Regions from separate parts of the Brevibacterium sp. UCMA 11752 genome, predicted to be linked through region 1. Evidence: predicted binding sites of a transcription regulator. Region 1 holds the regulator's gene; the other holds the start of a gene.

The links. Region 1 encodes HspR, which represses chaperone genes until heat shock. Its sites were predicted from a motif close to AAGTTGAGTCNNNNNGACTCAACTT; they were not measured.
Region 2: clpB (ATP-dependent chaperone ClpB) is a predicted target of HspR. The motif match lies at 2,437-2,461, and genes of this name have one in related genera.

The regions. Positions count from the first base shown of each region.
Region 1 covers NZ_JACBOS010000003.1:1,323,666-1,328,090, forward strand. The annotation lists gene dnaK (molecular chaperone DnaK) at 1-442, shown strand, start outside; gene HU144_RS05900 (nucleotide exchange factor GrpE) at 442-1,161, shown strand; gene HU144_RS05905 (DnaJ C-terminal domain-containing protein) at 1,307-2,329, shown strand; gene HU144_RS05910 (heat shock protein transcriptional repressor HspR) at 2,344-2,781, shown strand; gene HU144_RS05915 (hypothetical protein) at 2,892-4,217, opposite strand.
Region 2 covers NZ_JACBOS010000003.1:1,153,553-1,157,977, forward strand. The annotation lists gene clpB (ATP-dependent chaperone ClpB) at 1-2,361, opposite strand, end outside; gene HU144_RS05205 (Na+/H+ antiporter) at 2,484-4,061, opposite strand; gene HU144_RS05210 (enoyl-CoA hydratase) at 4,175-4,425, shown strand, end outside.

The DNA.
Region 1 (4,425 bases):
GCAGTCGATGACGATCACCGGCGGTTCCGCACTGCCGAAGGAAGACATCGACCGCATGGTCAAGGAAGCCGAGGAGCACGCAGACGAGGACAAGAAGCGCCGTGAGGCCGCTGACACTCGCAACAATGCGGAGAACCTCGCCTACCAGACCGAGAAGCTCATCACCGACAACGAGGACAAGCTGCCCGAAGAGGTCAAGACCGAGATCAACTCGGACGTTGAGGCTCTCAAGGAAGCGCTCAAGGGTGAAGACGACGACGCCGTGAAGACGGCCTACGACAAGCTCGTCGCCAACCAGCAGAAGATCGGCGAAGCCATCTACAACCAGCCAGGTGCCGAAGGCGCCGCTGGTGAAGAGGCAGCAGGCGATGCTGATGCAAGTGCCGATGACGATGTCGTCGACGCTGAGGTTGTCGATGAAGAGGACGAGGAGAAGAAGTAATGACTGCCGAGGGCAACGATCCGTCGTCCGAGGAGCCAGGCTTCACCTTCAGCGACAAGCGCCGGATTGATCCGGACACCGGCGAGCTCCGCCCCGAGGCCGACGCAGCGTCGGCCTCGGCGGAGGCTGGTGAGGCGAATGCCGCGAACGACGCCGCTGGTGCCGAAGGCGCCGAGGGCGTCCAAGATACCGATGAGAATCTGGCCGATGCCAGTGACCTCGGCGTTGACATTCCAGCCGATGCTTCGACGTTGAACGACACCGAGGCAGCACAGGGCGAAGAGGCCGCCGAACCCGCACCGGGAACTGAGGCCGCAGCGCACCTGGCCGACCTCAAGCGCATCAACGCCGAGTACGCCGCGTACCGGATGCGGGCCGATCGCGAACGCGAGCGGGCAGCAACCGGTGGCACGATCAAGGCTGTTGAAGCCCTGATCCCCGTGCTCGACGAGGTGCGCCTGGCGCAGGAGAACGGTGACGTCAGTGGGCCTTTCGAGACCCACGTGAACAAGCTGATCGACTCGCTGAACAAGGTCGGCGTCGAGCAGTACGGTGAGGTCGGCGACGAGTTCGATCCGCGACTGCATGAGGCACTCATGCAGCAGCCTTCGGACGACGTTGAGACTCCGACCGTCTTCCTGGTCATGCAGCCGGGCTACCGCATGGGTGAGCGCATCATCCGCGCGGCGCGCGTCGGCGTGCAGCAGCCGGAAGACTGAGAACCACGCCCTCGCCGAGGTGGTCCCGCCAACGTGGAACCACCTCGGCGGCGGTCCGGATCATCCGGGATCAAGATCCCGGGGTTGCGGATTGTGAGGAGACAATTGAATACACTGATGAAGAAGACACGGAAGGAGGTGCCAGGTGAATACCGGTCCTCAGAATGATTGGTTCGAAAAGGACTTCTACAAGACCCTCGGCGTCTCCAAAGATGCTTCCGACGCAGAGATCAAAAAGGCCTATCGCAAGCTGGCACGCAAGTATCACCCGGATGCCAATCCCGGTGATGCCAAGGCTGAAGACAAGTTCAAAGAGCTCGGCCAGGCGCATCAGGTGCTCTCTGACAAGGAATCTCGCGAACAGTACGATCAGGTCCGCGCCATGGGCGGCGGCGCCAGGTTCACCGGTTCCGGAGGACCAGGAGGCGGCGCCGGCGGTGGATTCGACGACGTATTCTCCGACCTCTTCGGCGGCGGAGGCGGACGGACACGGACCCGCTCGCCCTACGGCGGAGGCGGGGGAGACGTACCCCCTGACCTCGCTGACCTGCTCAATGGATTCGGCGGAGGCGGCTACGGCGGAGGTGGTTTCGGAGGCGGCTATTCGCCACCGGTCAAGGGCGGGGACATCAAGTCCAACACCACTCTGTCCTTCACGGAAGCCATCAACGGCGCCTCGGTGAAGCTGAACATGCCGGGCGGGAAGCCTCTGACCGTGCGGACACCGATCGGCGTCAAGGACGGGCAGAAGATCCGACTGGCAGGCAAGGGCAAGACCAGCCCCAACGGCGGCGAGACCGGCGACGTGATCCTTACGATCAAGGTCAAGCCGCACCCCGTGTTCACCCGTGATGGTGACAATCTGCGGATGGACCTGCCGGTGAGCTTCGACGAGGCCGCCCTGGGCGCCGAGGTCAAGGTGCCGACGCTCGACGGAATGCCGGTGACGATGAAGATCGCTCCGGGCACACCATCGGGACGGACCATGCGTCTGCGCGGCAAGGGCGTGAAATCGAAGAAGGGCACCGGCGACCTGCTGGTGACCGCGGAGATCGTCGTCCCGCAGAACCTGTCGAAGGACGCCAAAGACGCTGTCGAATCATTCCGTACCGCGACCGAGAACGAGGATCCGCGGGATGGTCTGCTCGACAAAGCCAAGGCCAGTTGAGGTGGTGAAGCACAATGCACATATCGACCAGTGCAGCGGTGTACGTCATTTCGGTGGCGGCGGACCTCGCAGGAATGCACCCGCAGACGCTGCGACAGTATGACCGTCTGGGTCTCGTCATCCCTGAGCGTACCGCGGGCAGAGGCCGGCGGTACTCGGGACGAGACATCGCCAAGCTCCGGCTGATCCAGCAGCTCTCGCAGGACGAGGGCGTGAACCTGGTGGGCATCAAGAAGATCATTGATCTGCAGAACCAGGTCGATGCCCTCAAATCCCGGAACGAGGAGCTCGAGACCGAAGTCAGGTCTCAGATGTCTGCGAAGGAACGCGAAGCACGCGTCTTCGCTGCCGGCTCCGCGGGTGATGTCGTCTCGATTGCGCGCGGCAGACGTCCGCAGGGACGGCCCGAACCTGGCGCAATGGTTCTCTACAACAGGTTCCGGCGCAGGTGAACTGACTGCCAGCCGCTCTCAACCAGATCACGACATGACGAAGGGGCGATTCCAACCGGAATCGCCCCTTCGTCATGCCCGGATTCTGACTCCGGTTTCAGGTCCTGGGATCAGATCTCTGAAGGATCCTGAGCAACCTTCTTGCGACGCATGGTCATGGTGACTGCGGCTCCGCCGATGAGGAGGAGGGCAGCTCCGCCGACGAGGCCGGTCAGTTCGGTACCGGTGCGAGGCAGGTCGCCGCCACCGCCTCCGTTGCCGTCACCGCCTCCGCCATTGCCGCCGTCCTCATTGCCGTCGCTGCCACCGGCGTTGGCGTCATCGCTGACGGTGAAGGCCCCGGTCATCTCGTCGTCGCCGCAGGTGACGCTGACGTCGTAGTCGCCGAGGTAGGCCGAAGCATCATCGGCAGAGGTTCCGTAGACGTTGACGGAGGCCGTGCCCTCGTCGTCGGCTTTGACGGTGTTGTCGTAGGCGGTGACGTTCGAGTTGCCCTCAGGGGTGACAACGTAGTGAACGTCCGAGCCGGGCTCACAGTTCTCGACTGCCAGGGTGACGCCCTTGTTCTCCACGACGAAGTCAGCGGCGTCGATGGTCTCAGGCGAGACGGTCAGCGTGGCTTCGACCGCTGGCGTGGTCGGCTTCGGCTCTTCGGTCTCGTCTTCGGTAACGGTGAACTTGGCGTAGTTCGACACTTCTTCGGACTCAGCATCGACTGCGGAGACCGAGTAGTCGCCGGGATCGAGGCCGTCTTCGGGTGCTTCGACCGTGGTGTTGATCTTGCCGTCTTCGTCGGCCTTGACCTCGTCATGGAAGAAGGGCGACTGAGTTGCGTTCCCCATCACGTTGACTGTGCTTCCGGGGGTGAAGCCTTCACCAGTGACCTCGAGGCCATCCTTCTCGAAGTCGGAGGCCGAGATCTTCTTATCGTCGAGGGTGACCTTCGGGTCGACCTCGGGGGCCTCTGGCTCTTCGTTGTCAGCAATGACCTCGACCTGAGAAGGGATCTCCTTGGTCTCTTCGCCGCGGACGACGGAGATCGTGAAGTTGAGAGTACCCGGATCGATGGCGGCGGGATCGCCGGTCACGTTGTGGATGGTGAATTCCACGGAGTCGCCTTCGGCTGTCACCTCTTCACTAGTGAGGTTGTCCGTGACCACGTCTCCGGCTTCGAGGCCAGTGACTGTGACGGTGAAGCCCGGGTCGAGGAGATCGGTCTGGGTGATCTCTTTCGGCGAAACAGTGACAGCTGCTTCGATGGCCTGAGCCTCGCTGCCGTCCTCGGCAGCTTCGGTTTCATCTGCCTGGCTGCCGTTCTGGCTGACCTGAATGTTTGTCTGTCCGAAAGCGTCGGCTGTGGGTGCAGCCATTACGGGGGATGCGGCGAGGCCGGTGATGGCCAGGGCAACTGCGGGGGCGAGTGCAAGCTTCTTCATGATGTCCTTCGTCTGAGCAACTGAGGATGATCTCCTACGCAGGTAACAATAATGAAATATATACAACGAGCATAGTTGTGGTCGTTGTGTTCACCTTTGTTGTCCATATCCGTCACAGGCGTCGTTGGTGAGTTAGGACGGCGGACTTGTTGGAAATGCGTGTGGCCCCGACCGAAGTCGGGGCCACACCCATTCAAGCGCTCACATG
Region 2 (4,425 bases), 170 kb from region 1:
AGACGCCAGTCGCTGGATCTGCAGGTCGACGATCGAGGACAGTTCCTCGGTGCTCAGCGCGTCGAAGAGCACGATGTCGTCGAGGCGGTTGAGGAACTCGGGTTTGAACGTCGAATGCACGACGCCCAGCACCGCATCCTTCTGCTCCTGGGCACTCAGCGACTTGTCGACGAGGAACTGCGAACCCAGGTTCGAGGTCAGGATGAGGATCGTGTTCCGGAAGTCGACCGTGCGACCCTGACCATCGGTGAGGCGACCGTCGTCGAGGACCTGCAACAGGATGTCGAAGACACTCGGGTGCGCCTTCTCCACCTCGTCGAGGAGGACGACGGAGTAGGGACGACGACGCACAGCCTCGGTGAGCTGACCGCCCTCGTCATACCCGACATAGCCCGGAGGGGCACCGACGAGACGGGACACGGTGTGCTTCTCCCCGTACTCACTCATATCGATCCTGATCAGGGCCTTCTCATCGTCGAAGAGGAAGTCCGCGAGGGACTTCGCGAGCTCCGTCTTGCCGACGCCCGTGGGGCCGAGGAACAGGAATGAACCCGTCGGGCGGTCAGGGTCGGCGATGCCGGCACGTGAGCGACGGATCGCATCGGAGACCGTGCCCACGGCACTCTTCTGGCCGATGAGACGCTTGCCGAGGACATCCTCGGCGCCCAGCAGCTTCTCGATCTCGCCTTGGAGCAGACGACCCGCGGGGATGCCGGTCCAGGACGCGACGACCTCGGCGATGTCGTTGCTCGAGACACGGTCGCTGACCATCGGATCGGTCTCGGATTCGGCATTCGCCTCTTCCGCTTCGGCAAGGTCGATCTCCTTCTGCACGGCTGGGATCTCCCCATACAGCAGGCGGGATGCAGTCTCTAAGTCCGTGTCGCGCTGAGCCTTGTCGGCTTGGGAGCGCAGCTCGTCGAGCTTCGTCTTCAGATCGCCGACGCGGTTGAGGCCGGCACGCTGGGATTCCCAGGTGGCCTCGAGGCCGTGGAGCTCCTCTTCCCGATCAGCCAGATCTGCACGCAGGGCACCGAGGCGCTCCTTCGAGGCCGTGTCCGTTTCCTTGGACAGGGCCATGTCCTCCATCTTCAGGCGATCGACGGTGCGGCGGAGCTCATCGATCTCGACCGGAGCCGAGTCGATCTCCATGCGCAGCCGGGATGCTGCTTCGTCGACGAGGTCGATGGCCTTGTCCGGCAGCTGACGTCCGGTGATGTAGCGATTGGACATCGTTGCTGCGGCGACGAGCGCTCCGTCGTTGATCGAGACCTTGTGGTGGGCTTCGTAGCGTTCCTTGAGTCCACGCAGGATCGCGACAGTGTCCTCGACGCTGGGTTCTCCGACGTAGACCTGCTGGAACCTGCGTTCCAGAGCCGGATCCTTCTCGATGTTCTCGCGGTACTCGTCGAGCGTGGTCGCGCCGACGAGGCGCAGTTCACCGCGGGCGAGCATCGGCTTGAGCATGTTGCCGGCATCCATCGCGGAGTCTCCGGTGGCGCCGGCACCGACGACGGTGTGGAGCTCATCGATGAACGTGATGATCTGACCATCGGCGTTCTTGATCTCGGCGAGGACGGCCTTGAATCGCTCCTCGAATTCGCCGCGGTACTTCGCGCCGGCGACCATCGCGGACAGGTCGAGGCTGATCAGCGTCTTGTTGCGCAGGGACTCGGGTACGTCTCCGGCCACGATCCGCTGGGCCAGTCCTTCGACGACGGCGGTCTTGCCGACGCCGGGCTCGCCGATGAGGACAGGGTTGTTCTTCGTCCTGCGTGAGAGGACCTGGATGACCCGGCGGATCTCCTTGTCGCGTCCGATGACCGGGTCGAGTTTAGCCTCACGCGCGGTGGCCGTGAGGTCGACACCGTACTTCTCCAGCGACTGCATCGTGTCCTCGGGATTCTCCGAGGTGACCTTCTTGCCTCCGCGCAGCTCCGGCAGAGCCGCCAGCAGGGCATCGCGACCGGCACCATTGCGGCGCAGGGCTTCACCTGCCCCGTCCTTGCCTGCGGCGGCGGCGAGCAGCAGGTGTTCTGTCGACACGAACTGGTCGCCGAGGCTGGTCATCTCCTCCTGCGCAAGATTCATCATCTCGAGTCCGGCCCGTGACAGCCCCGGTTGGGACACGGTCTGACCGCTGACGGTGGGGAAGCCGTCGATGGCCGAGCGGACCTCTGCCAGCACGGTTCGTGTGTCGGCACCGACCTTCGTCACCAGGTTCGAGGCCAGCGAGTCCGGCTGGTCCAGCAGGGCCGCGACCAGGTGGGCGGGCTCGATCTGATTGTTCCGCCGAGCCACGACGTCATTGATGGCCGATTGCACCGTCTCGCGAGATTTGGTTGTCAGCTGTGCGTCCATGCGCATCTCCTTCACAAATGTTCTTCGCAGCTGTTCTGTGAACAGCTTTTGCTCTCTAAGAGTTCAACACCCACAAAGTTGAGTCTATTCCACTCAACTTTGAAAAAGCGAGTGGGTCTGCGTCACCTCAGCAGCACGGATTGGAGATCGAATCGGCGCAGCACTCTGTCGGCGATCTCCGGATCGGTGCCGCGTTCGCGTCGGGCTTTGAGCACTTCCGTGCGGGCGGACTGCAGTGCCTTGGTCTGCACCATCGCCATCGCCTCACGGTTCTCCTTCAGGGTCGTCGCCTGCTCCGAGCTGACCTGGTCGTCAGAGGTCCCCAACAGCTGCGAATAGAGGACCTTGAAGCGTGCGCGCAGAGGCTCAGCCACCTCGTCGGGCAGGCTGTCGTCGTTCTTGATCTGGAGGAGCGCGGCCTTGTACGCGCGGCGTGCGATCTCCGCGGTGTCCGCTCGCTCCTTCTCCGCCTCGTCGTCGATGCCGAGGACGTTGACGATGGTGGGGAAGGTGAGTCCTGCCAGCACCAAGGTGACCATCAGGATCACGGCAGCCGCGACGAGGATGTAGGAGCGGCCGGGGAACGGCTCCCCGGTCGCGGTGGTCGTCGGAATCGACAGAGCCAGGGCGATCGTCGCCAAGCCGCGCATTCCGCCCCAGGTCATGAGGGTGGCATCCCTGATATTCAGTGGTGCGGCATCCGGATCCTCCTCCCGGCGCTTGTTCTCCAGCATGGTTCCGATGAGCAGCCAGCCGAACCGCACTGCGATGACGATGAGCGCGATGCCCAGTCCCACCAGCACCGCTCGACCTAGGTCGGCATGCTCTGATTCGACGACCATGCGCAGGTCGAGGCCGATGAGGCCGAAGGCGATGCCGGTGATGAGCATCTCCAGGACCTGCCACGTCGAGGCCTGGGTGACACGTTCGGCTGAATTGGCTTCGACGTCGCGTCGGCGCACCTCGAGAGCGGCCACGACGACGGCGATGACGCCGCTGGCATGGAGGTGCTCGGCGATGAGGTAGACGCCGAAGGGCAGCATGAGCATGAGTGAGGAGCGGGCGATCGTATGGTCGATCTTCTCCATCACCCACCACACGATGAACACGACGACGAGACCGACCGTGATGGCGATGATCGCAGAGATGAGGAAGGACAGGGCCAGCTGCCCGAAGTCCACCTCGGTGCCGGCCATGGCCGCCGCCATCGCGGTCTGGAAGATCACGAGTGACGCGGCATCGTTGAACAGCCCCTCGCTCTGCAGCGTCGACATGATCCGCCGAGGTATCGACACGGTTCCTGCGACCGCATCGACGGCGACGGGGTCGGGCGGGGCGAGCATGGCTCCCAGCGCCACCGCGGCGGCGATGGTGATTCCGGGAATGAGGAGCACCGCGGTCCCGGCCACGGCCGCCACCGTCACACCGACCAGCGCGACAGCCATTCCCAGGATCGTGCGCCAGCGGATGGCGAAGAGTGCCCATGACGTCTTCTGTGCTGCCGCGAACAGAAGCGGGGGCAGGAACAGGGGCAGGATGAGCTCGGGCTCGATGGTGATCTCAGCGAACGTGGGGATGAACGCACCGGCGATGCCGATGACCACCATCAGAGCAGGCCAGGGGAGACGCAGCTTCTGGCCCAGGCCGACGACCACGCTGGTTGCGGCACCGAATCCGATGATCATCAGCAGGGTTGTCATGGCCGTCTCCCTCGGTATGGGTGGCATGTCTGCGCACCGCCAGCTGAGGACATCGAAGGAAATCCCCGTCAGGTTTCCGCGCCGGACCAACGATATTTTGGCAGAATGCTGTTATGTCTGACTCAATTGTATTCTCTCTGGCCGACGACGCAGTCGCGACGATTTCGATCAACGAACCGGAGACTCGGAACGCGCTGTCTCGTGCGGTGATGAATGAGCTCATCGGCGCCCTCGCCGAGGTGGGGCAGCGCACCGACGTCCGTGCAGTGATCCTGTCCACCGCAGGACACGTATTCAGCTCCGGCCATGATCTCAAGGAGATCCATGGGGCCGAGCTGGAATCACAGCAGGAGACCTTCGCCGT